DNA from 2 places in the Brevibacillus choshinensis genome. Region 2 is predicted to be linked to the other one. Evidence: riboswitches for the same ligand, from Rfam matches in the RefSeq annotation. Region 2 holds a riboswitch; the other holds the start of a gene.
The links. A riboswitch is a leader RNA that binds a small molecule or an ion and turns the genes downstream of it on or off. The one in region 2 is predicted to bind FMN.

Region 1 (8,040 bases), 1.9 Mb from region 2:
AAGGAGTAAACCATGATTCAAGTAAATCATTTGCAAAAGGAGTTCCGTATCCACCAGTCCAGAGCCGGATTGGGTGGTGCTTTTCGCGATCTGTTCAGTCGTGAATACAAGACGGTGAAAGCGGTGGATAACCTGTCTTTCACCGTGGAAGAAGGGGAGATGTTCGCTCTCATCGGGGAAAATGGAGCGGGCAAATCCACAACGATCAAGATGCTGACGGGCATTCTTACTCCCAGCGACGGCCAAATTGAGATCAATGGTTACGTCCCCTTCAAGGAACGCGAGGATTACGTCCGTTCCATCGGCGTCGTTTTTGGGCAACGCTCTCAGCTCTGGTGGGACTTATCTCCGATGGAGTCGTTTCGTCTGCTCAAGAGCGTCTACAAGGTAGATGAAACAGAAGGTGAAAAGTGGTTGAACCGCCTGATCGAGGAGCTGGATATATCCTCGTTCGTCAGCCAGCCGGTTCGAAAGCTCAGCCTGGGCCAGCGGATGCGCTGCGAGATAGCGGCCTCGTTGATTCACAAGCCGAGATTGCTGTTCCTTGATGAACCGACAGTGGGATTGGATGTTTTGGTCAAACAAAAGATTCGGGAGTTTCTGCGGAATTTGAACGAAACGGAAAACATGACGATCCTGCTGACTACGCATGATGTGTCAGATATTGAGGCGCTGTGTAAACGGGTGCTTGTCATGGACAAAGGAAAGCTGATATTCGACGGGCTCCTCAGCGATTTGAAAGAGCGCTGGGGCAATGGTACCGAGGTGTCCTTCCAGATGAAGAAGCGCACATCTGCAGAGGAGCTCCGCCGCGTACTGGGTGAGATGCCCTGTGAGATCGAGCAAGTCAATGAATATACCTTGAGCGTGCAGGTGGCGCGGAGCCAGGAAATGCTGCCTTATGTCTTGTCCACGGTGATGTCATCCTTTGATGTGAGCGACGTCAAAATCATGGAGACGAGCACAGAGGATATCGTGCGCAACATTTACTCCACGGACAGCGAGGTAGCGAGTCATGCGTAAGCTCTACATGGAACTGATCCGCATGCGCTTTTTGACGATGCTGGCCTACCGGGTGAATTATTACAGCGGAATCATCATCTACGCCATCAATATCGGGGCGTATTACTTTTTGTGGGGCGCGATCTACGGCGGTCAGCAGCAGCTGGGCGGTCTCTCCGTCGAGCAGATGACCTCCTACGTGGCGATCGCGTGGATGTCCCGCGCCTTTTATTTCAACAACATCGATATGGAAATCGCCCAAGACGTCAGGGAAGGGAAAGTCGCCATTGAAATGATCCGGCCGTACAATTACCTTTCCGTCAAGACCGCGCAGGCGTTTGGGGAAGGCATCTTCCGCTTCCTGTTTTTCGCAGGGCCGGGGATCTTTTTGATCAGCTTGATTATCCCGTTCAGCTTCCCTGCGACGGCGCAAGGCTGGGGATTGTACTTAATGAGCCTGATGTTCGCCTTTTTCATCAACACACAGGTCAATTTGCTGACGGGACTCTTCACGTTTTTCCTGTTCCGCAATGATGGCATGATGCGTGCGAAGCGGGTCATTGTGGACCTCATGTCGGGTCTTGTTTTGCCTATCAGCTTCTTTCCGGGATGGGCGCAGACGATCATGGGCTTCCTGCCGTTTCAGGCGATCAATTACTATCCGAGCCTGATCTTTACCGGTGCGATCCCGGCTGGCAGAGCATGGGAGCTGATCGGCTTTCAGGTCATCTGGATGTTCGTGATCCTGGTCCCTATCCTGATTCTATGGCGAGTGGCCCGCAACCGGCTGGTCGTACAGGGAGGGTAAGACGGACATGCGGAATTTGAAACACATCTTCCATATTTTTGCTGACTACCTAGGCCAGTATTTCAAGACGAGGCTCGCCTATCGGGCAGATTTTCTCGGGGATTTGGCCTCCAATCTGATCTCTGAGCTGATCAACCTCGTCTTTATCATCGTCGTGTTCCAGCACGTGCCGCTCATGGGCGAATGGACGCGCGACGAGATCATCTTCATTTACGGGTTCTTTTTGGTGCCGTACGCGCTGTTCTCGATCTTCTTTGGCTTTTGGGATTTCAACGAGCGCTATATCATCCGCGGGGAAATGGACCGGATCCTCACCAGACCCGTGCACAATCTGGCGCAGGTCTGCCTGGAGTCCATCGCCCCTGACCGGATCTTCGGGGTGATTTCCGGCCTGATCATTATGGCGTATGCGGCGATTCAGCTGGATCTCGTCTTTTACTGGTACGACCCGATCATTTTCATCGTGCTGTCCATCAGTGGCGCGCTCATTTACGGAGGCGTGTACACGGCGATTTCCGCCATCAGCTTTTTCTCCGACTCGCGTACGGGCATCACGCCGATGATCTACAATATTCAGCAGTACGGGCGCTATCCGGTTGACGTGTACAACAAAGTCATTCGCTTTGTGCTGACGTACGTGCTTCCGTTTGCCTTTGTGGGTGTGTATCCAGCGGCCTACTTCCTCCGGAAAGAAACGTGGTACATCTATGCAGCGATGACCCCGGTGATGGCCGTTATCTTCTTTGGCATCGGGCTTCTGGTTTGGAATATCGGAGTGAGCAAGTATCGAGGAGCGGGTTCATAGCCCGCTCCTTTTCTTTAGGAAAGCCTGGTGACAACCGGCGTTATGGGAAATCAGCCCCTGACGTTTTGTGACCAGGCTATTTCTCTTTTTCACAGAAAAAATGCAACACGGAAAAAAGATGTGACCAAAGCTTGAGCAGGGGGATCTAATTACTGTAAATATCGAACAGAAAGGAGTGGAGAATGTGGAGCTAACCCAACAGGTGATCCTTGCCAAGCAAGGTGATCGGGATGCATTTATCCGTCTGATGAAGCACGTAGAGAGCCCTTTGCACAACACGGCCAAGTCCATCCTGAAAAAGGACGAGGATGTCGCGGATGCTCTCCAGGAAACGATCTTGCTTGCCTATAAATCTCTTCCTAGTCTTCGTGAGCCAAGCTTTTTTAAGACGTGGATATTTCGAATCCTGATCAATGCGTGCAAAAAGATAGCAGCAAGTCGGTCCCGTAACGTTTCGATGGCGGATATTCCTGTGGTGCAGTCTTTCTCCCCTGAGTACGAGGATGTCGACTTGAAGGAAGCCGTTGACAGGCTGGAGGAGCAGCAGCGCATGGTCGTTGTCCTCTTTTATTTTGAAGATATGCCTTTGCGACAAGTAGCGGAAGTATTGGAGATTTCGGAGAGCGCCGCAAAAATGAGGCTCAGCCGGGCGCGAAAAACGTTGCTGGACCATTTGATGCCAATCGGGAAGGGTGCGATGAACTATGGATCTATCTAAATTGGAAGTCGAACTGAAAAAATATAAATCTGCGGAAAATACGAGTATGTCATTACTTGTTCGATCTCGGCTTGATGAAACTTACGCTTCGCTCCCTGAAAGGCCTTGTCTACCAAAAGGAAGAGCACCCCGTCCGCGTCTTTGGAAAACGGCATCTGTTGCAGCTGCGGCCATCCTTTTGGGTGCTACGGTTTTTGCATCGGGCTTTATCTCGCCTGCCATGGCCAAATCCCTCAAGCAAATACCGGTGGTGGGCAGTCTGTTCAGCTCGATTGAAGCGGATCTTGGGTTGCGCGCAGCAGGAGAACAAGGTCTCACTGCCAAGGTCAATGCAGGCATCTCCTATCAGGACGTGAAGCTGGATGTAACGGAAACAGTCTACGATGGAACACGTGCCGTCTTTTTGCTCCGCGTAACCGCACCGAATTTGAAAGAAGGCATGTTTGATACGGGAGAAGAAGCCGTAAAGCTCAGCAACGCGATAGACAGCGTTGTATTCAAAGTCAATGGACAAGTAAAAGAAGGCGTCAATTATGCCTCTGCGGGAGCTGCCAACCCGAATGTCCTCGTTTTCGAGAATGTTTTGCCAGCGGTCGATCGGAATGCAACCACGACGATACCGGATCCTTTTCACGCAGAAGTATTGGTAAAACTGGCAGGTATCGATCATGAGTTTACCTTGGACGTTCCATTCCACAAAACGACGAAGGGCATCGTCAACTTGAAGCCGAATGCAAGCCGATCAAGCGATCAAGGGTCACTCACTGTCTCTGAGGTGAATGTAACTCCTGTGACGACGCGATTGGTGACGACGATCAAACTGGCTGATCAAGCATCGGAACGATTGTCCCATACTAGAGTTGCGGTGTATGATGACCAAGGTCGTCAGCTGCCAGCTCTCAACGGTGAGGGAACATTCGTAGAGAATGGCATTACCTTTGATGGGCGATATGCAACTACTGGAAAGACCAAGTATTTGATTATCAAGCCTTTTGAATACGAGGATGATTTCTCTGAAAAGGTGCGTGAGGATCAGTTTATCGAGGGCTTGGAATTGAAAATTGATCTCCCGTCTCAAAGCGAGCAATAGAGTACGGGCGGCTAAATGATTTCAAGAGCTGAGAGGATGCAAATCCCTCGGCTTTTTTCTATGAAGCGAAAAAAGTTGTGTACAAAAAAATCAAAAGGGCTCATTCCTATAATTCCTACAAAAAACATCGGAAAATGCCAAAATCGCATTTTCAACTATTGTCAAATCAAAAAACCGCAGTATAATATGCTGTATACAACAACAAACACATTCCTTCGGGGCAGGGTGAAATTCCCGACCGGCGGTGATCATGCTTTGATGCATGTAAGCCCGCGAGCCTCCCGAGCTGATCGCAGCAGGGAGTGCAGGATCTGGTGCGATTCCAGAGCCGACAGTACAGTCTGGATGGGAGAAGGATGACGACAGTACGTTACCACACGTGCTTGTTTACCTGTGCAAACGGGAAAAGGGGCCATTGCTCTTTCGCAGCCCTTTTGTTTCTCGTACTCATTTTTGCATCAGGATTTGTCATGCGCCTGCAAAAAAGCCCTGAGGATCTTTCTTTCCTCGGGCTTGTTTTCGTTTGCGCAAGGTTCAGGATGTGTGGGTTCACGATCACTGTTGCCATTCCTCAAGAAGGAGAAAAAGATGAGGAGATGGTACACATGAAAGAAACAGCATTACATTCCACGAGGTCAACCCAAAAGCTTGTGACGATTCCCATGCTCGCAGCGGTTGCCTTTATCCTGCAGTATTTGGAATTCCCCATTCCACTGATGCCGAGCTTTTTAAAGCTGGATTTCAGTACGCTGCCTGCCTTGATCGGCGGTCTGATGTACGGTCCAGTGGCAGGGATCATCGTGGAGGTTTTGAAAAATGCCCTGCACATGCTGTTTAAAAATACGGACGGACTTTTGATCGGGGAGCTGGCCAACGTGGTGGCGGGCGCCAGCTTTATCGTAGCGGCAGTCTCCATGCAGCGACTCGGCCAAGGCAAGAAAGGCTTTTTGACCGGCCTCGCTTTGGGTACCCTGCTGATGAGCGCCGTGATGGCTCTGGCCAACGCGTTCTTCCTGCTGCCTGCCTATGCCGTTCTTTATCAAATGCCAATGGATCAGCTGCTGTCGACCTTTGGAGCAGACAGCGTGTGGTCACTCGTCCTGTACGGAATCGTTCCGTTCAACATTTTCAAGGGTGCGATGCTCTCCCTGGTCGCTTATCCGGTGTACGTCAAGCTGGCGTCCAGATTGAACCCGCGTGCCACAAATTGACAATCGGAAAATGACTTGCTACTATATCTACAAATGAAAGGCTATGAAAGGACTCGCAGTGATTCGCCGCGTCCCAGAGAGTCGGCCCTTGTCTGGAAGGCTGATACTACGGCATGACTGCACCCCATCCTGAAGCCGCTGGCGATGAGCCACGCCGGATGCCCCGCCGTTATCGGGACTTTGAGCGGACTGCAGCCTTCAGCTGTGGTCAATCAGGGTGGTACCGCGGATGTTGATCCTCCGTCCCTATGTGGGATGGGGGATTTTTTGCATTCACTTATTCAAGAAAAAGGAGCTGTAGAAGGATGAAAGAGGAAAAGGCATTTGTGAAGGAAATCACGCCGCAATCGGAGGATTTCTCACGCTGGTACATCGATACGATCAAAAAAGCGGACCTGATGGACTACACGCCCGTTCGCGGATGTATCGTGTTCAAGCCGGAAGGGTTCGAGCTGTGGGAACGGATCCAAGAGGCGATGAACAAGCGCTTCAAGGAAACCGGACACCGAAACGCTTATTTCCCGATGCTGATTCCTGAGTCCTTCATGCAAAAGGAAAAAGAACATATCGAGGGCTTCAATCCTGAGCTGCCATGGGTGACAGAAGCAGGCGGAGAGCCTTTGGAAGAGCGTCTTGCACTGCGCCCGACGTCCGAGACCATCATCGGTCACATGTACAGCCAATGGATTCAGAGCTATCGCGACTTGCCCGTTCTCATTAATCAGTGGGCAAACGTATTCCGTTGGGAGAAGCGGACCATGCCGTTTTTACGCACCTCCGAGTTCTTGTGGCAGGAAGGGCACACAGCTCATGCGACAGAGGAAGAGGCGCGAGAGGAAACGATGCAGATGCTGGAGATCTATCGGGAAGTCGTCGAGCAGGAGCTGGCGATTCCCGTATGGAAAGGACAAAAGACTCCTAGCGAACGCTTTGCCGGCGCAGTCGATACTTACTCTATCGAGGCGATGATGAAGGATGGGAAGGCCGTACAGGCAGGCACATCCCACTACTTGGGCGACAATTTCGCACGCGGCTTTGAGATCAAGTTCCTCGATCGAGACAATACGTTCAAATACGTCCACACGACTTCCTGGGGAAGCTCAACCCGCTTGATCGGCTCGATGATCATGGTGCACGGGGATGACCGTGGATTGTCTCTGCCTCCGCGGATGGCTCCTACCCAAGTGATCATGATTCCAGTCGGTCCGATGAAGCTGCGGGAGCAAGTGATGCAGGCGTTCGATCCGCTCTTCGATACGATCAAGGCTTCCGGCATCCGCGTTCGTGCCGATCTTCGTGAGGAGACGCCAGGCTGGAAGTTCAATGAGTGGGAAATGCGCGGGGTACCTGTACGTTTGGAAATGGGGCCGCGCGATGTCGAAAATGGGCAAGTGATTCTGGCACGCCGCGATACGGGTGAAAAGATTACGGTGGCGCTGGAAGGCATCGTGGAGACGATCCGGAACCTGCTCGAGGAAATCCAGCAAAACATGTTCCAAAAAGCATTGGCTTTTCGCGAGGCGAATTCCCATCTGGGGATCGACAGCATGGAGCAGCTGGCGTCGCATATCGAGAAGAGCGAGCAGGACAATGCACCAAGTGGATGGGTGCTGGCTGGCTGGTGCGGAGACGATGCATGCGAAGCGAAGGTCAAGGAAGAGACCAAGTTTACCTCCCGCAATATTCCGTTTGACCCACCTGTACGAAAAGAAACATGCATTTGCTGCGGTGAAAAAGCACAGCACACGGTTTGGTTCGGCCGAGCTTACTAGGAGCTATTTTCCCAGCCTTGGAGCTGATCAAGCTGCAAAGAAAAAAGGCGTGCCCTCTGAAATGGAGGCATGCCTTTTTGTCTGTGGGCTGGCGAGGACAGTTTAGCGCCGGGCGGCCAGCACCCACTCCACGAAGCTTTCTACATCTGTAAACACATAATCCGGCTGTGGATCAAATTGCCCGGCCTTTTGGGTGACTGCGAGCCAATCGACCCCAACCGTCATCAGCCCGGCAGAGCGGCCTGCTTGCACATCCGCATCGCTGTCTCCCACATAGATGGTCTCGGCAGCCTTTGCGCCCAATCGCTCCATGGCAAGCAGAATGCCCTCCGGATGCGGCTTGGGATGGGTGACATCATCGCCGGTAATGACCACATGAAAATAAGAAGAAAGCTCCCACTCTTGCAGCGAAATGTCGGCACTCTGCCTGCCCTTTCCGGTGACGATCCCCATCTGGATGCCTGCCGCCTGCAATCGCTGGAGCATGCCCCCGATCTCGGGAGGGTTTTGCATACGCCCATGCTCGTCGGCATAGACAGTGAAGAAATGCTCGAGTGCTGCTACATGCGCGTGCACAGGCAGCTCCTTTTTCACGATTCCGGTCTCTGTCGGTCCAAATAAGGCGATGATCTGC
Region 2 (8,040 bases):
GAACGTATTGATTTGCAAAATGAGATGCCGATCAAGAAAGAACAGGATCGTGTGACCTCTGAGCAAATTATTCATCAAGAGCGTGGGGTCATCCGTTTCATGCGGCTGAGCGAATGGAAGGACATCTAGGGGATTTCTCCCGTCCGAACGCTGCAAAGGCAAAAAAATGGTGTCATACAATTCAGCTGTATCCACCATCGTATCCAGAAAAAAAACGTGTACCCTCTCCCCATTCATGTTCAGGGAAAAGCTGCTAAGGTCATCCACGTTGTGTAGCTGCTCTTTTATTTGCTCAGGAGTGATCTGACTCTTTCCCGATTCTGGATGGCTGCCAGCGCCGCCATTCGAGGAAAGGACTTTCTGCACGCGATTACTCCACCACTCAGTTGGTTTCACCATGGAACCTACAACCTTTACAGGAAAATCGTTCTTACTTTGCCCTTCCATGGCGTTTTTATCCAGAACGAAAAAAGGACGCACAAAGGCGTCCTTTTAAGGGGAAACTGGCGAAAAAATTTAGGCAAACTGTCTGGAGAGATTCGCCATCTCGATAGCAGCAGCGGCAGCTTCCCATCCTTTGTTCCCTGCTTTCGTCCCGGCACGCTCAATCGCCTGCTCGATGGAATCCGTGGTCAGAACGCCAAAGATCACTGGAATGCCCGTGGATAGGGAGAGAGAAGCTACGCCCTTTGCCGTCTCGTTGCAAACGTAATCAAAGTGCGGTGTCGCCCCGCGGATGACGGCCCCCAGGGTAACGACGGCATCGTAGCGACCCGACTCGGCCATTTTCTTTGCAATGAGGGGAATTTCGAAGGCTCCAGGCACCCACGCTACATCCACATTCTCGTCGTCTACTCCATGACGCTTCAGCGCATCCAAGGCGCCTCCCACCAGCTTGCTGACGATCAACTCATTAAAACGGCCAGCAACGATCCCGACGCGCAGTCCTGTACCTACCAAATGTCCTTCAAATGTTTTCATGTTCATTCCACTCCCTATCGATGTAGTTGAAGCAGGTGTCCCAGCTTCTCTTGTTTGGTTGCAAGGTATTTGCTGTTGTGCGGATGCTCGGGCATCTGGATCGGCACCCGCTCCTCGACTTTCAAGCCGTAGCCATCCAGCCCGCGAATTTTCCGGGGATTGTTGGTCAAAAGCCGCATCCGTTGTACACCGAGGTCGCGCAAAATTTGAGCACCCACCCCGTAATCCCGCAGGTCTGCCGCAAAGCCCAGCTTTTCATTGGCCTCTACCGTATCCATTCCTTGCTCCTGCAGCTGATAGGCACGGAGCTTGTTGATCAGACCGATGCCGCGTCCCTCCTGCCGCATGTAGAGCAGAATCCCGCGTCCTTCCGCCTCGATTCTCTCGAGGGCAGCGTGCAGCTGCGGTCCGCAATCGCAGCGATCCGAGCCGAAAACGTCGCCGGTCAAACACTCTGAGTGCACACGGACCAGGACTTGTTCCTCGGGAGAGATATCGCCCTTGATCAAGGCGACATGCTCCTTGCCGTCGAGCTCATTCGTATAAGCTGCAATGCGGAAGTCTCCGTAGACCGTAGGCAAATTCACTTCGACCTCTTTTTTGACCAATGACTCTCTCGCCATCCGGTAACGAATCAGGTCCGCGATGGTAATCAGCTTGAGATCAAAGCGGCGGGCGATTTCTTCGAGCTGCGGCAGTCGAGCCATGGATCCGTCCTCATTCATGATCTCGCAAATGACACCCGCCTCGGCAGCTCCGGCCAAATGAGCGAGATCGACAGCCGCTTCGGTATGACCGGCTCTGCGCAAGACTCCACCCGCTTTGGCAATCAAGGGAAAAATATGCCCAGGACGTCGGAAGTCTTCAGCTGTCTTGCTTTCATCCAGCATGGCAAGCACCGTCTGCGATCGTTCGTGGGCGGAAATGCCCGTGTGCGTGCTCATTTCGTCAATGGAAACGGTGAAGGCTGTTCCTTGCGAGTCGGTATTCACTTCGACCATCGGCTTTAGGCCCAAGCGAGCGGCCCGCTCTTCTGTAACCGGAACACATACCAGTCCCCGTCCGTGCGTAACCATGAAGTTAATCATCTCCGGCGTCGCTGCCTGTGCAAGGCAGACAAAATCGCCTTCATTTTCTCGATCCTCATCGTCTACGACGATTACTGCCTTGCCTTGGCGCAAATCCTCCAAGGCTGCTTCTATGCTGTCAAACATGGCTTGTCCCTCCTCGATTAGGCAAATCCGTTTTCCTGTAAAAAAGCGAGGCTCAAACGGGAGGACCGTTCGCTTTTCCCTTCCGATTCCGATTCCGCTTCCTGGCGCACTCCCATCAGACGCTCCACATATTTGCCGATGACATCCGTCTCCAGATTGACCTGGTCACCCACCTTGCGATCCTGCAGGCTAGTCTGTGCCAGTGTATGGGGGATGATCGAAACCGAAAAGCTGCTGTCATCCACATCCACTACGGTCAAGCTGATGCCATCGATACAAATCGAGCCGCGCGGGATGACGTATTTCAAGAGAGCCGAGTCGGCTGCGATGCGAAACAGCACCGCATTGGCATGCGGCTGTCGAGATACAATCATACCCGTACCATCCACATGTCCCGATACGATATGGCCCCCGAACCGGTCACCCAGACGCATCGCTCGCTCCAGATTGACGCGCTGTCCCTGCCTAAGCTGGCGCAGGCTCGTTTTGTTCAGTGTTTCCGGCATGACATCTACCGTAAATTGGTGAGTCGAATAAGAGGTGACCGTCAGGCAAATGCCGTTTACGGAGATGCTATCCCCTGTCTTCACTCCCTCGAGCACACGCGCTGCACGGATGACGAGTCGACTTGCCTGTCCGCTTCCCGTCATGGCATCAAGTGTGCCTACTTCTTCCACGAGTCCCGTAAACATGAATGGTGTCACCTCTCTTTATTCGTGCTGCTCCCAGCGCGGGTAGCCGATAAAGCGCACATCTTCTTCACTTACCTGCTTGATGGCTATATCCTTCAGCGTTACCGCTTCATCCATGGTGGCAAATCCCGCTCCGCCAAATGGGGTCGAAGCCTCCTTACCCCCAACCAGCTTCATCGATACGTAACTGATGATTTTTTGGATGGCTTTCGCCTGCAAAAAGGAACCATTGACTCCTGCTCCCCCTTCTACCAAAAGGGAAGTAATGCCGAGCTCCCCCAGCTGCTTCAATACGGCCATCACGGAGAGCGGAGCGTCCAGCGTGATCAGCTTGACGTGTTTGACTTCCGCAAAAGCTTGCCGTCTCTCCTCTGATGCCTCCGGAGTGGTAAATATCCAGGTCGTTGCCAGTGGATCCTGCACGATGCGAGCTGTCAGCGGAGTGCGCAATTGGCTGTCGAGTACGACCCGGACGGGCTGTTTTCCATACAGCTCTCCTGACGATCGGGCTGTCAGCTCAGGGTCATCGGCCAAGACCGTTCCTACCCCTACCAATATGGCATCATTCGTTCTGCGCAGCTCATGAACCTCAGCTCTAGCTGCTTCCCCCGTGATCCAGCGGCTATGTCCAGTGGCCGTCGCGATTTTCCCGTCAAGGGTGCTCGCCGTCTTCACCGTCACAAACGGAAGCTTGGTTTGGATGTAGTGAAAAAAGACTTCATTCAGTTTGGTCGCTTCCTGCGCGCAAACGCCGATCTTCACTTCGACTCCCGCGGAAAGCAGCCTCTCGATTCCCTTTCCCGCTACCAGGGGGTTCGGGTCCAGAACGGCTACCACGACTCGTGAAACGCCTGCTGCGACCACAGCTTCCGCACAAGGAGGCGTTTTCCCGTGATGACTGCAGGGTTCCAGGGTAACGTACATGGTAGCCCCTTTCGCTAGGTCACCCGCCATACGCAGGGCATGCACCTCCGCATGCGGCCCTCCCGCTTTCAGATGTGCCCCCATGCCGACGACCTGACCGTTTTGAACGACCACAGCTCCGACCAGCGGATTGGGACTCGTCTGTCCTCTTACACCTCGCGCCAGCTCCAGCGCCATTTCCATGAAGCGTACGTCTTGTTCCATCACTCTCTCCTATCCCTCCAGATTCCAGCCAACGAAAAAAACCCTAAAACCAATTCGTTTCAGGGGATAGGGAAAGACGCCTGCCTTCAATCGATTTTTCGAAAAACCGAATCAAGACGGCGCTCTTGCATCTTCTCCCATCCGGACTGTACCGTCGGCTCTGGATTTTCACCAGATCAGTCGCTTTCCATGCGTGGTCAGCGAGTCGCGGGCTCGACGCTCTTGCGTCATCACCGCCGGTCGGGAATTACACCCTACCCTGAAGATTGCTTCGTATGAAATTCCTGCTGTGCTACTATTCCCTCCTTTTATCAAATAAAAATGCCCATGAGCATTCGACTCAGGGCATCGAGAAAGAAGCCTATTCTCAACCGTTTTTTTGCAAAAAACAGCTGCAAGGCTATTCCAAATACCTTCTCCCATCCGGACTTTACCGTCGGCCTTGGAATTTCACCAAGTCAGTCGCTGCCCAAATTGCAGACAGCGAGTCGCGGGCTCAGACGTGCGTTCGTCATTACCGCCGGTCGGGAATTGCACCCTACCCTGAAGGCTGGTATTCAGTTAGGTAGAGTATAGCACATTTCTGGACAAAGCCTACACTTTTCTTCTCAAAAATGAGCCAGCAGCTCACGCAAATCACGTATGGTCGTAAACGGTGTAACTCCCTTGCTCTCCATTTCCTGCTGTTTAGCCTGGTAGGCAATGAAGCGGACATCGGCATTCTGCGCCGCTTTGCCATCGATCCAGGAATCCCCGACCATCGTCCACGCACTCATGGACCGTTCGGGATGCTGCCGCAAAATGTAGTGTACCCCTGACGAAGAAGGTTTCAGCTCCGTCATTTGCTCGCGTGCCACGATTTCTGCAAAATAATGGGCAATCCCCGTCTCGTGCAGAGCCTCATGGGCAGCCGCGGAGGCATTGTTCGTGAGAATGTAGAGCTGGCAGCGTTTTTGCAATTCGTCCAGCACCTCCACGGCGTAGTCCTCCAATACAGCCCCGTGCATCCCTTCCTTTTCCACAGCAGTGACCGCTTCCCACATCTGCTGTTCCAGCTCAGGCGTCATGTTCGCAGATTGTCTCCCGATCTCGATCAGCTGTGACGCCGTATGATTTTGCCAATCCAGACCTGGCTCGCAGCATCCATTATCTATCAGCACCTGATAGATAGCATGCTTCATCCGCGGAAAATCAATCGTAGATTTCAACAGCGTATTGTCCATATCAAAAATGATGCCCTTCTCGTAGTGAATAGCCATCGGTTCCTCCTCGTCCATTTCTCAGTCTTTTGTATTCATAGTAACGGGAAAATTGCCATTGGAACACCCTTTTGCTTTTGCTGTATACTTCTTTTATGAGCAGATGACCTGCTCAAATCTTGCGAGGACCGTGATGAGGATATGGTTAAAGCAGTGGATCAAGCCTCCTAAAGCAAAGAAACACGATCATTTTAGGAGGGAACCAAGCATGATTTTCCACCCCATTGACATGGATACCTGGAGCCGAAAGCCTTATTTCGACCATTATCTGCACAGCGTCAGATGCACCTTTAGCATGACTGCCAACATCGATATTACCCGGATGCTCCCCGATCTGAAGAACAGTGGATTCAAGCTGTATCCGGCCTTGATTCACATGCTCACGACGGTTGTAAACCGCCACATGGAGCTTAGGATGGGCTATGATCCGGATGGCAGCGTAGGGTATTGGGAAAGCATGTCTCCCAGCTACACCATTTTCCACGAGGACGACAAGACATTCAGCAGCATCTGGACCGAGCACCACGATGACTTTCCCGTTTTTCACGGTCGCTATTTGGACGATCTCGCTGCGTTCGGCCAGATCAAGCAGTTCACCCCGAAGCCCCATGAACCAGGAAACACGTTTCCCATCTCGTGCCTCCCGTGGGTTAGCTTTACGGGATTCAACTTGAACATCTACGACGAGGGGACCTACCTCTCCCCGATCTTCACCATAGGAAAATACTTCAGGCACTCTGACAGCATCCTGCTGCCTTTAGCGGTGCAAATGCATCACGCCGTGTGCGACGGATACCATGCCAGCTTGCTTGTCCAAGAGATGCAGGCATTAGCTGATGATGCCCCGGCCTGGCTTCCTGCGAAGTAACGTAGCGAATCGATCGTCATACAGCGACAGCCCGGTGCATGAGAGTCATGCCCGGGCTGTCGCTTTGTTTGTCTTCCCATGTTTACGGTTGCTCTGGTGCGTCTGGCACCGTTTGACCCTGCGGCGTCTGCGCTCTCGGAACATCCGGCTTTCCTTCGGGGTTGTTGTACAAATACTGAGGCACATCTCCGACGATGAGCGAGTGCGTGATCGGGATTCTCGTGGTCACAGTCTGCTCGTCGGTAGCGAAAGGGACGACGATGCGCAGGTCTACTTCCACGTAAATGTAGACGGTCGCCAGCACCATGTTGATGCCCGCTTCCTTCAGCTCGGTCTCCAGCTTGGTCTTGACCGACCCGATCGGCATGAACGTAATCGGCAAGTCCGGCCCCAAATTGGCCAGAAAGCTGTTCCCCGTCGCGAGTCCGAGCGGGATCGTACGGTCTACCTTTTCCGCCTCGAATTCCTGCAGCTTGTTTTGAATGCGGGAAGTGGTTTCCCCCACGATCCGCGCATACTCCTTGAAATTAAACTGATACGCCTGAATCTGCCCCTGGTTGTCTTTTTCAATCTTCACGATTTGATTAAAGTCGACGCCTTGTTGGGAAATCCGCTTGGTTACTGCGTCCGTAATTGCTTCCTTGGCCAACTGCTCCGTTTTTTGCGAAGCCAGGATCAAGAGCGTCGGCTCGAGCCGTTTTTCCAGGAAAACCAGCGTTTGTATCGACAGGACCAAAAAAATGACCACCGCGATAAAAAACGCCTTCGTTCGGGAAAGCGGGTTCTTCCAACGCCGACGGGGTCGAAACATCGCCACGCCCGTCACCTCCCAATTGGTACATCCTATGGCCTATGGGAGGAAAAAAGACTATCGTTTCCGCAGATAAAAGCTGCCCAAGCCCAGCAATCCCAGCAGGAATAGCAATTGTGCCAGCGCGACCATCCCGAACAAGCCGGTCCAGGCAGCCAGAGGCGGAGCAGCGACAAATCCGATAAAAAATCCGATTCGGCTAAGCAAGCTCTGGACGCCCATGACTCTGCCGCGAATGTGGTTGTCTGCCTGCTGGAGCAGCGTGCTCTCGTATACTTGTGCCGCTCCCGCAAACAAGCCGGCAACAGCCAGCAAAGCGAGAACGCTCACCCTTGTGGTCCCTGCAAAAGCGAGCATGACGACCAGGGCGAGCAGGAGAAAAGCCCCGAACATCCCCTCTTCCTTCTTCACGCGGAGTCGCCCGGCAACAAAAGACCCTGCCATCCCACCCAGACTCATCATGGACCACATCAACCCATGCAAGGCAGCATCAGCCGACGCGAGCTGTTCGGCCAAAAAGGGCAGCCCGTAGTTATGGGCGGACGTACTGAGCGACTCGAACAAAGCTAGCAGACTGATGACCAGAAGAATCGGCTGCTTCGCCAAATAAAGGAGTGTCTCCCGAAACCCTGCCCCTTCTGATGCATTCACCTTGGCTATGGCAGGCTCTGCTCGTTCCCACCTCATCCGGGTCAGCGCGGCAGCTGACACGAGAAAGCTGGCTGCATCGCAGGCAATCACGAGCGAATACCCAACGTGGCTGGTCAAAAACCCGCCGAGGGCAAAGCCGACGATCCCGACCACCGACTCCAAGCGGACCGTTAATCCGTTGATCCTGACGAGCTCATCTCGTTCAAACATCTGCGGCAAGGAAGATTGAAAGCTGATGTGAAACAGGCTGTACAGCATGCCCTTGAAAAAAGCTGCTGCTACCACCACATACGGATTCGGGAAAAACACGATGGACAAAACGGCCAGTCCCGCTCCGATGTCGCTTGCGATCATTGCCCTGCGTCTGTCCACCCGATCGGCCAGCACACCAGCCGCCAGACTAAACAAGATCCCGCCTGCCTGACGCGCTACGAAG

Region 1: it holds a riboswitch for FMN, as region 2 does, so the genes downstream of both, JNE38_RS04990 (ECF transporter S component) here and ribD (bifunctional diaminohydroxyphosphoribosylaminopyrimidine deaminase/5-amino-6-(5-phosphoribosylamino)uracil reductase RibD) in region 2, are expected to answer to the same signal.

Annotation. Positions count from the first base shown of each region.
Region 1 is NZ_CP069127.1:937,086-945,125, forward strand. It holds gene JNE38_RS04965 (ABC transporter ATP-binding protein) at 13-1,023, shown strand; gene JNE38_RS04970 (ABC transporter permease) at 1,016-1,810, shown strand; gene JNE38_RS04975 (ABC transporter permease) at 1,818-2,615, shown strand; gene JNE38_RS04980 (RNA polymerase sigma factor) at 2,800-3,333, shown strand; gene JNE38_RS04985 (DUF4179 domain-containing protein) at 3,380-4,423, shown strand; FMN riboswitch at 4,631-4,784, shown strand; gene JNE38_RS04990 (ECF transporter S component) at 5,029-5,634, shown strand; gene proS (proline--tRNA ligase) at 5,940-7,406, shown strand; gene JNE38_RS05000 (HAD family hydrolase) at 7,509-8,040, opposite strand, start outside.
Region 2 is NZ_CP069127.1:5,168,539-5,176,578, forward strand. It holds gene JNE38_RS25890 (spore germination protein) at 1-399, opposite strand, end outside; gene ribH (6,7-dimethyl-8-ribityllumazine synthase) at 517-981, opposite strand; gene JNE38_RS25900 (bifunctional 3,4-dihydroxy-2-butanone-4-phosphate synthase/GTP cyclohydrolase II) at 996-2,195, opposite strand; gene JNE38_RS25905 (riboflavin synthase) at 2,213-2,887, opposite strand; gene ribD (bifunctional diaminohydroxyphosphoribosylaminopyrimidine deaminase/5-amino-6-(5-phosphoribosylamino)uracil reductase RibD) at 2,906-4,015, opposite strand; FMN riboswitch at 4,141-4,286, opposite strand; FMN riboswitch at 4,423-4,570, opposite strand; gene JNE38_RS25915 (HAD family hydrolase) at 4,624-5,274, opposite strand; gene catA (type A chloramphenicol O-acetyltransferase) at 5,483-6,142, shown strand; gene yunB (sporulation protein YunB) at 6,225-6,953, opposite strand; gene JNE38_RS25930 (MFS transporter) at 7,011-8,040, opposite strand, start outside.